Regions from separate parts of the Hyphomicrobium sp. DMF-1 genome, predicted to be linked through region 2. Evidence: predicted binding sites of a transcription regulator. Region 2 holds the regulator's gene; the other holds the start of a gene.

The links. The regulator LexA, encoded in region 2, represses DNA repair genes until DNA is damaged. The targets are predictions, from matches to a motif close to TGTTCNNNNTGTGTTCNG.
Region 1: the regulator LexA is predicted to act here: its motif matches at 1,266-1,283, upstream of recA (recombinase RecA).

What each region holds. Positions count from the first base shown of each region.
Region 1 is NZ_CP115706.1:2,856,452-2,861,014, reverse strand. Features, by position in the region: gene PE058_RS13120 (hypothetical protein) at 1-520, shown strand, start outside; gene PE058_RS13115 (DUF6494 family protein) at 535-729, opposite strand; gene PE058_RS13110 (flagellar basal body rod C-terminal domain-containing protein) at 875-1,165, opposite strand; gene recA (recombinase RecA) at 1,351-2,517, shown strand; gene alaS (alanine--tRNA ligase) at 2,864-4,563, shown strand, end outside.
Region 2 is NZ_CP115706.1:2,694,173-2,698,735, forward strand. Features, by position in the region: gene trpC (indole-3-glycerol phosphate synthase TrpC) at 1-541, shown strand, start outside; gene moaC (cyclic pyranopterin monophosphate synthase MoaC) at 541-1,035, shown strand; gene PE058_RS12280 (molybdopterin molybdotransferase MoeA) at 1,040-2,245, shown strand; gene lexA (transcriptional repressor LexA) at 2,565-3,296, shown strand; gene PE058_RS12290 (ComEC/Rec2 family competence protein) at 3,293-4,563, opposite strand, start outside.

The DNA.
Region 1 (4,563 bases), 160 kb from region 2:
CGTCACGTCAGTCGAGAACGGCCGCAAGTATCAGGATGGCGGCGGCGCCGAGGTGGCGATGCCGGACGGCGCGTCGATTTTCGAGACCACCGGCGCGTGGGAGGACTTCGCGACGCCCTCCCGCGACCTGCGGCTGCTGATCGCCATCGACGTCGTGCGCCATTTCCCCGACCGCGTGGCCCGCCGTCCCGAGCGCTATGCGATGCCGCCCGGCAAGAGCGCGGCCGATGTAAAGGACGCGCTGGAACGCTCGCTGTCGTCCGACCTGGAGGCCCGAAAGTTCACCTATACGCGCAGCGATGGCTCGGCGTGGACGCTAACTCTCAAGGACGTCGTCGGCCGGATCGGCGCGCTGGAGATGGCCTACAACGTCAACGACTGTGTGGAGCTGCGCTGGGGCGCGGCAGACGGCAGCGACGAGGCGAAGACCTGCAAGCGCCGCGCGCCCGAAGCGCAACGCGGGAAGATGACGGAGTACCGCGCCTGGTTCAACGAACGCCGCCGCCCGCCGCGCGGCTGATCACTTGAGGCCGGTCAGCCGAGGTCGATGCGCCCGTCCACCTCATGGCGAAGATCGGTCCCTTCCGCCGTCAGCACCATCTTCACTTTCAGCGTGCCTTTGCCGGCGAGTGCCCGCTCGCGCACGATCCGCTCGATCTCCTGCTGCGAGGAGATGCCCACTTCCTTGAGGAAGCGGCGTAGCGACAGATTGAAGTGCTCGTTTTCCATGACGTGTCTCCATCTCGTTCTCGTTTGGGCGCGCACACTCCGGGCACACAGCGGGTTAAGCGCGGCCCTGTGCGGGGCGGCGCAGGCGTGGCAGGCATCATAGCTCTCTCCCAACGAGAAGAGCCGACTTAGGTTCAGCGGAGGATCAGCGCTTCTGGGTCGAGACGGCGTCGAGCAGCGTCTCGAGCATTTCACTTGCTGTCGAGAGCACGGCCGCATTCATGCGGTAGGCAAGCTCGACCTCTTTGAGCGAGACGAGGTTTTCGATCGGGTCTCCGACAGGAAGCGCGCCCACACGAACCCCCGGCGTGCCGCTCGCGGGAGACGAGGGGGACGGCGCCGTCGCACCCGTCGCCGCGATGCTCGACGCAATCTCCCCAGCCCGCTGCGCTTGGACCGCGAGGCCGTTGGAGGCGATGGTGAGGGGAGCGAACATGGAGGCCGGTTCCGGGAGCCCAGACACCTCCACCCTGACCGCCAGCCCCTAAAAGCCCGTTAAGAACTTTCCGCAGCCACGCAATCACACGTAGACAGATGAGAACAAAACAAGTACAACTTATCCAACGCGTCGAGTCGCCCCGAACCTGTAACCACAACCGTTAACATGCCATAAGGTGCCACATGAACAAGCCGGACCTGCGTGTCGTCGAAGGGGGAAGTATGATGGACAAGAACAAGGCGCAGGCACTCGCGCAGGCGCTGGAGCTGATCGACAAGAACTTCGGAAAAGGGTCGATCATGCGGTTGGGCGCCAACGAGCGCTCCATGGACATCGAGGCCGTCTCGACGGGCTCGCTGGGCCTCGACATCGCCCTCGGCATCGGCGGTCTGCCCAAGGGCCGCGTCATCGAGATCTACGGCCCGGAATCCTCGGGCAAGACCACGCTTACGCTTCAGGTTATCGCGGAAGCCCAGAAGAAGGGCGGCGTCTGCGCGTTCGTGGACGCCGAGCATGCGCTCGATCCCGCTTACGCCAAGAAGCTCGGCGTGAAGATCGAGGATCTTCTGGTCTCCCAGCCAGACGCTGGCGAGCAGGCGCTCGAAATCACCAATACGCTCGTAAGCTCGGGTGCGATCGACGTTGTGGTCGTGGATAGCGTGGCCGCGTTGACGCCCAAGGCCGAGCTCGACGGCGAGATGGGCGACTCGCTCCCCGGTCTCCAGGCGCGCCTCATGAGCCAGGCGCTCCGCAAGCTCACCGCCTCGATTTCGAAATCGAAGTGCATGGTGATCTTCATCAACCAGATCCGCATGAAGATCGGCGTGATGTTCGGCAACCCCGAGACCACGACCGGCGGCAACGCCTTGAAGTTCTACTCCTCCGTCCGCCTCGACATCCGCCGCATCGGCCAGATCAAGGAGCGCGAGGAGACGATCGGCAACCAGACCCGCGTCAAGGTCGTCAAGAACAAGGTCGCTCCGCCCTTCAAGCAGGTCGAGTTCGACATCATGTACGGCGAGGGCATCTCCAAGACGGGCGAGTTGATCGACCTCGGCGTCAAGGCCGGCATCGTCGAGAAGTCGGGCGCGTGGCTCTCCTACGAGGGCGAGCGCATCGGCCAGGGCCGCGAGAACGCCAAGCTGTTCCTCAAGGAAAATCCCAAGATTGCCAATCAGATCGAGAAGGCGATCCGGGCCAGTGCAGGGCTCATCGTCGACAAGATGCTGACCGATCCGGACGACGAAGGCTCCTCGGCCGACACCGAGATGCCAGACGAGGACGGCGTGCTCCCGGAGGCGTCCGACGCCGCCGCCAAGAAGGGGGCAGGACGCGGCGCCAAGCGCTGATCCGGAAAATACGAGGAAAATCATTGGGCGCAGCCTGGGGAAGCCCGGCGCTGCGCCTTTTGCGTTTCTGGACAAGGCCAGGGCCAGACGGCTAAAAGCAGCCCAATAGCCAATAGCGCCTTCCGAGCGCGACCGGCACCGACCGCTTCTACCCCGTCTTGGCTGCGAAGGCGGCCGTCCACGCAAGTCTCCGTACCTCGACTTCGAGGCGTCGTGGATCCCGGCCGTTGTCCGTGCGAAGCATGGCTCCGTCATGAGATGGAGCCCGGCTCCGTCAGGGCACCGGGATGACGAAAGCTGAGTTGGTCGGTCTCTGTCGGTCGGTGGCCAAACCACGGATTATGAGATGACTGGCGTCAACGAGATCAGACGGGCGTTTCTCGAGTACTTCAAGGCGGCGGGCCACGAGGTGGTGCCGTCGTCGCCGCTCGTGCCGCGCAACGACCCCTCGCTGATGTTCACCAACGCCGGCATGGTGCAGTTCAAGAACGTCTTCACCGGCCAGGAGACGCGACCCTACGTGCGCGCCGCCTCCTCGCAGAAGTGCGTCCGCGCCGGCGGCAAGCACAACGACCTCGACAACGTCGGCTACACCGCCCGCCACCACACCTTCTTCGAGATGCTCGGCAACTTCTCGTTCGGCGACTACTTCAAGGAGCGCGCGATCGAGCTGGCCTGGAACCTCATCACGAAGGAGTTCGGCCTCGACGCGAAACGCCTCTCCGTCACCGTCTATCACGAGGACGACGAGGCACACGCCATCTGGAAGAAGCTCACCGGCTTTGGCGACGACAAGCTGATCCGCATCGCCACCAAGGACAACTTCTGGCAGATGGGCGACACGGGCCCGTGCGGCCCCTGCACCGAGATCTTCTATGATCACGGGCCCAAGATCCCCGGCGGCCCGCCCGGCTCGCCGGATGCCGACGGCGATCGCTTTATCGAGATCTGGAACCTCGTGTTCATGCAGTTCGAGCAGCTCCCCTCGGGCGAGCGCATCAATCTGCCGAAGGCGTCCGTCGATACCGGCATGGGGCTTGAGCGCATCGCAGCCGTGCTCCAGGGCACGCACGACAACTACGAGATCGATCTTTTCAGGAACCTGATCGCTACGATCCGCGACGAGTGCCGCAAGCTCGGCGCGTCCGATCACCCCGAAGGCGTTGACGTGAAGCCCGCCCGCCGCGTCATTGCCGATCACCTGCGCGCCACGAGCTTCCTGATCGCCGACGGCGTGCTGCCCTCGAACGAAGGCCGCGGCTACGTGCTCCGCCGCATTATGCGCCGCGCCATGCGCTACGCTCACCAGTTGGGCTGCAACGATCCGCTGATGTACCGCCTCGTGCCCTCGCTGGTCCGCGAGATGGGCGCGGCTTATCCGGAGCTCGGCCGCGCCGAAGCGCTCATCACCGAGACGCTGAAGCTCGAGGAGACCAAGTTCAAGAAGACGCTCGGTAACGGCTTGAAGCTGCTGGGCGAAGCTTCGGCAAGCCTGAAGAAGGGTGACGTCTTCCCGGGCGATGTCGCCTTCAAGCTCTACGATACCTACGGCTTCCCCCTTGATCTCACCGAGGATGCGCTGCGCGCCCGCGACATCGCCGTCGATACCAAGGGATTCGACAGCGCCATGGCGAAGCAGAAGGAGGAGGCGCGCCGCGCCTGGAAGGGATCGGGCGAGGCCGCAACCGAGGAGATCTGGTTCGAAATCAAGGAGGAGACTGGCGCCACCGAGTTCCTCGGCTACGACACCGAGGTGGCTGAAGGCGAGATCCGCGCGATCGTCGCCGGCGGAAAGCCGGTGAAGGCGCTGAAGGTCGGCGAGGAAGGCGCACTTATTCTCAACCAGACGCCCTTCTACGGCGAGAGCGGCGGCCAGGTCGGAGACGAGGGCGTCATCCGGGGCGCCAAGGGTGCGCTATTCCGCGTGACGGATACGCAGAAGAAACTCGGCGACCTGTTCGTGCATTTCGGCAAGGTGGAGAAGGGCAGCTTCAAGTCCGGCGAGGCCGTCGAACTCGAGGTCGATCACGAGCGGCGCACGGCGAC
Region 2 (4,563 bases):
AGCGGCGTGCCTCTCGATCCTGACCGACGGTCCCTCGTTCCAGGGCGCGCCCGACTATCTCACCTCCGCGCGCGCGGCCGTCTCGCTGCCGGTGCTGCGCAAGGATTTCATGATCGACACCTATCAGGTGGTGGAAGCGCGCGCCTGGGGCGCAGACTGCATCCTGATCATCATGGCGGAGGTGGACGACGCACTCGCGGCGGACCTCGCCTCGGCTGCGCGCGACTGGGGCATGGACGCGATCGTGGAGGTGCACGACGGGGCCGAGCTCGATCGCGCCTTGAAGCTCGATTGCCGCCTCATCGGCATCAACAATCGCAATCTCAAGACGTTCGAGACGACGCTCGCCACCACAGAAGCGCTCGCCCCGCGCGTGCCGAAGGGCCGCATCGTCATCGGCGAGAGCGGCATCTTCACGCCGGCCGACATCAGCCGCCTGAAGTGCGCCGGCGTCGAGACCTTCCTGGTCGGCGAAAGTCTCATGCGCCAGGCCGACGTCACGGCGGCGACGCGCACCTTGCTCACGCCCGAGGCCGCCTGATGACGAAGCTCACCCATCTCGACGAAGCAGGCCGCGCCCGCATGGTGGACGTTGGCGCGAAAGACGTGACGAGCCGCACGGCCGTTGCGGAAGGCTTCATCGCGATGAAACCCGAGACGCTGGCGCTCATCCGCTCGGGTGGCGCGCCCAAGGGTGACGTGCTGGCCGCCGCGCGAATCGCGGGGATCATGGCCGCGAAGAAGACGAGCGAGCTCATTCCGCTGTGCCATCCGCTTGCGCTTACTAAAGCGGCCGTCGATTTCACGCCGTCTGAGACGCCGGCCGGCTTTCATATTCGCGCCGAAGTCAGCGTCACCGGGCAGACGGGCGTGGAGATGGAGGCCCTGACCGCCGTCTCCGTGGCCGGCCTCACGCTGTACGACATGCTGAAAGCGGTCGATCGCGGGATGGAGATCAGCGGCATTCGCCTCGCCTCGAAGACGGGTGGACGCTCCGGCACCTACGAAGCGCCCAAACGCGAAAGCGGATCCTGACGCCATGACACTTCTCTCCGCCGACGCTGCCCTCGCCCGTATCCTGGATGGCGTCGCGCCGCTTCCCGAGGAAACGGTTCCTGTCGAGCAGGCGGACGGGCGGGTGCTCGCACGCGATCTCGCGGCAACCCTCACGCAGCCGCCGTTCGATGCGTCGGCGATGGACGGCTATGCGGTGTACGGCGATGCGGCCGCTAAGCCGGGAGACCGCTGGACGGTGATCGGCGAGTCGGCGGCCGGCCGCGGCTTTGCGGGCTCCGCCGCTCCGGGTCAGGCGGTGCGCATCTTCACAGGCGCGCCCCTGCCCGCGGGCTGCGGCACCGTCGTGATCCAGGAAAACGTCGCGCGCGAGGGCTGCGACATCGTCGCGACGGATGCTACTCCGGCCAAGGGCAACATCCGGCCCGCGGGGGTGGATTTCGCAGCCGGCATCGTCGCGCTCCGGCGTGGGCGCCGCCTCGATCCTCATGCGCTGACACTCGCAGCCGCCATGGGGCACGCCTCGGTGCCGGTGACGCGCCGCCCTGTGGTCGCGATCCTGGCGACGGGAGACGAGCTCGTTCCGCCGGGCACGCAACCCGGTCCCGATCAAATCGTTTCGTCCAATCCAGTAGGTCTTGCGGCGCTGGTCGAGCGCGCGGGCGGCACGGCGCGGCTTCTCGGCATCGCGCCCGACCGCTTAGATGCTCTCGCCGCGCGTATTGCGGAAGCACGCGGAGCGGACGTGCTCGTCACGATCGGCGGCGCGTCGGTCGGCGACCATGATCTCGTGGGACCTGCCCTGCGCAAGGAAGGCATCGATCTCGCGTTCTGGAGGGTTGCGATCCGGCCGGGCAAACCGCTGATGTTCGGCCATCTCGGAAAGACGCGGGTGCTGGGGCTGCCGGGCAATCCGGTTTCCGCGCTCATCACCGCGCGGGTGTTCCTGGTGCCGCTCGTGCAGGTGATGACCGGGTTGCCTGCGGATGCACAGGAGCGCGAGACCGCGATCCTCACGCAGCCTCTCGACGCCAACGGTCCACGCCTTCATCTGATGCGCGCGAAGCTCGGCCGGAGGCACGACGGCCTGCTCACGGTGGCGCCCATGCCGTCACAGGACAGCTCGCTGCTGACGGCGCTCGCGGAGGCCAACTGCCTCATCCACCGGCCCGTGAATGCGCCCGCCGCCAAGCCCGGCGATACGGTGATCATCGAGCGCCTGCGCGACTGACCGGCTGATCCAGAACGTTGCACTTGCAGAACGTGGCGAGAACGATTAGCGTACATTCACGTTTTGTTTAGGTGAGTCTCGCGCAAAACGTTCGTGGTCGTCGTTTAGGGTTGAGGATCGTAACGGTCCCCCGCGAAAGGATAGCTGCGCGTTCGACGTTGAGGGGCCGGTCTTGCGCGACGCAGGAGCCTTGTCCATTCGAAATGGATGGCCCTTCGAAAGGGATGTTGGAGCGCCGCGTTGTTGGCGCCTCGGCGCGTGATCGGAACAGATATTTTATTGTCTTGGCCTCGCAATGAGGTCTCGCACGGGAGGCACGATGCTGACTTTGAAGCAGAAGGAGCTTTTGCTCTTCATTCATGAGCGCATGCAGGCCGATGGCGTGCCGCCTTCGTTCGACGAGATGAAAGACGCGCTCGACCTCAAATCCAAGTCGGGCATTCACCGCTTGATTACGGCCCTGGTGGAGCGGGGCTTCATCCGCCGCCTTCCTCATCGCGCCCGCGCCATCGAGGTGCTGAAGCTTCCGGAAAGCTCGACGGCCGCGTCTGCCGCCACTGTCGCGACGGTTGCAGCGGAACCCAGGCGGATCGGCTTCCAGCCGAGCGTGATCGAGGGCGCGAAAGCCCGCAACATCATGCCCCCGCCCTCTCATATGATCGACAGCCGAACGGTCTCGGTTCCGGTGATGGGCCGGATCGCTGCGGGCGTGCCGATCTCGGCGATCCAGAACCATACGCACGACATCGCCTGCCCGCCGGATCTGCTCACCAATGGCGAGCATTTCGCGCTGGAGGTGAAGGGCGACTCGATGATCGAAGCCGGCATTCACGACGGCGACACGGTGATCATCCGCCGCTGCGATACGGCCGAGAACGGCGACATCGTGGTGGCACTCGTCGAGCATGAGGAAGCGACCCTCAAGCGCCTGCGCAAGAAGGGCTCGACGATCGCGCTCGAGGCTGCAAATCCCGAATTCAAGACGCGCATTTTCGGTCCCGATCAGGTGGACATTCAGGGGCGCCTCGTGGGGCTCATCCGCCGCTACTAGTCGCGCTCGTCGTCCAACGGCATCTCTTCGGTGGGCTGGTCGCTCGATGGTGACCGGCCCATCGTGTTTTCCGGAGGCGTAACAGGGGCAGGGGCGCGGCGGGGCCTCAACGGGCGCTCTGTCCAAGGCCGCTCGCCCCTCCGGCTCGCGACCGTTTCCACCTTCTCGATCGCCGGTTTCTCGCTCCCCTGCGCCGTCGCAAGATAGATGGCGTGGGTGCCGTCGCGTCTCAACGTGGCGCGATCGAGGACGAGGCGCGGGTGTGCGCAACCCCGGGAGCGCTCGGATCCGCCGATCACGATGTCGGCCTTTTTGCAGTCTTCCGCCGCCGCGGACGGGTGGCGCTCGACGGCGAGCGTAAGTCCTCGCACACCGGCAATGCAGCCCACGCCATCGCAACGAAATGCCGTCCCGCGCATCACGTCGCGGGGGGCGCGCGCATCGCCATCGTGCTCGAGCCAGCGTGTCAACTCGAAGCTGCCAGAGCGTGAGCCCATGGCGGCGAGCGTGCCGTCGCTTGAGCGGAGAGCTACGAGCTCACCCCCGCGTCCGGCGAGGACGTCGGGACGCGGGTCATCTCCCGCCACGACGAGGCCCGCTCCGATGGCGGCGAGGCCGAGCATGCGCCACCGCGTCTGCCAGAGCGTGAGCCACAGGCCTCCCGCGATCATGAGGGCAAAGCTCATATCGGAGATCTTGGGAATGTGCATCACGGCGCCGGGCAGGCTCGCGACCCAGTGAGCGCTTGCGGACATGACGTCGATCCCCTTCGCCATGATCGCGAGGGGCAAGGCTTCGAGGCCGAAGGGCATCATCACGAGCGTCAGCAGCGCCGCCGGCATGACGATCAGGTTGCAGATCGGAACCGATATCAAGTTCGCGAGCAGCGCATACTGCTGGCTGCGGTGGAAGTGATAGGCGCCGATGGGCGCGACGGCGAGGCTTGCGATCACGGTGGAGAGCACGATGCCGCCGAGGAAGAACGCGACGGGGCGAAGCCAGCCCGCAAGCTCCCGCTCACTCGATTGCGACCGCGCCGTCTCATAGGCGGCGATGAGCGACACGACGGCCGCAAACGACATCTGGAACCCGGCGTCGAGCAGGCTTTCGGGCATGACGGCGAGAACGACGAACGCCGCGATCGCGACGTTGCGCATGGCAAGGGCCTGCCGGTCCAGCATCACGGCGGCGAACATGATCGCGATCATGAGAAACGCGCGCTGGGTGGCGACGGACTGACCGGAGATGAGAAGATAGCTGGCCGCGC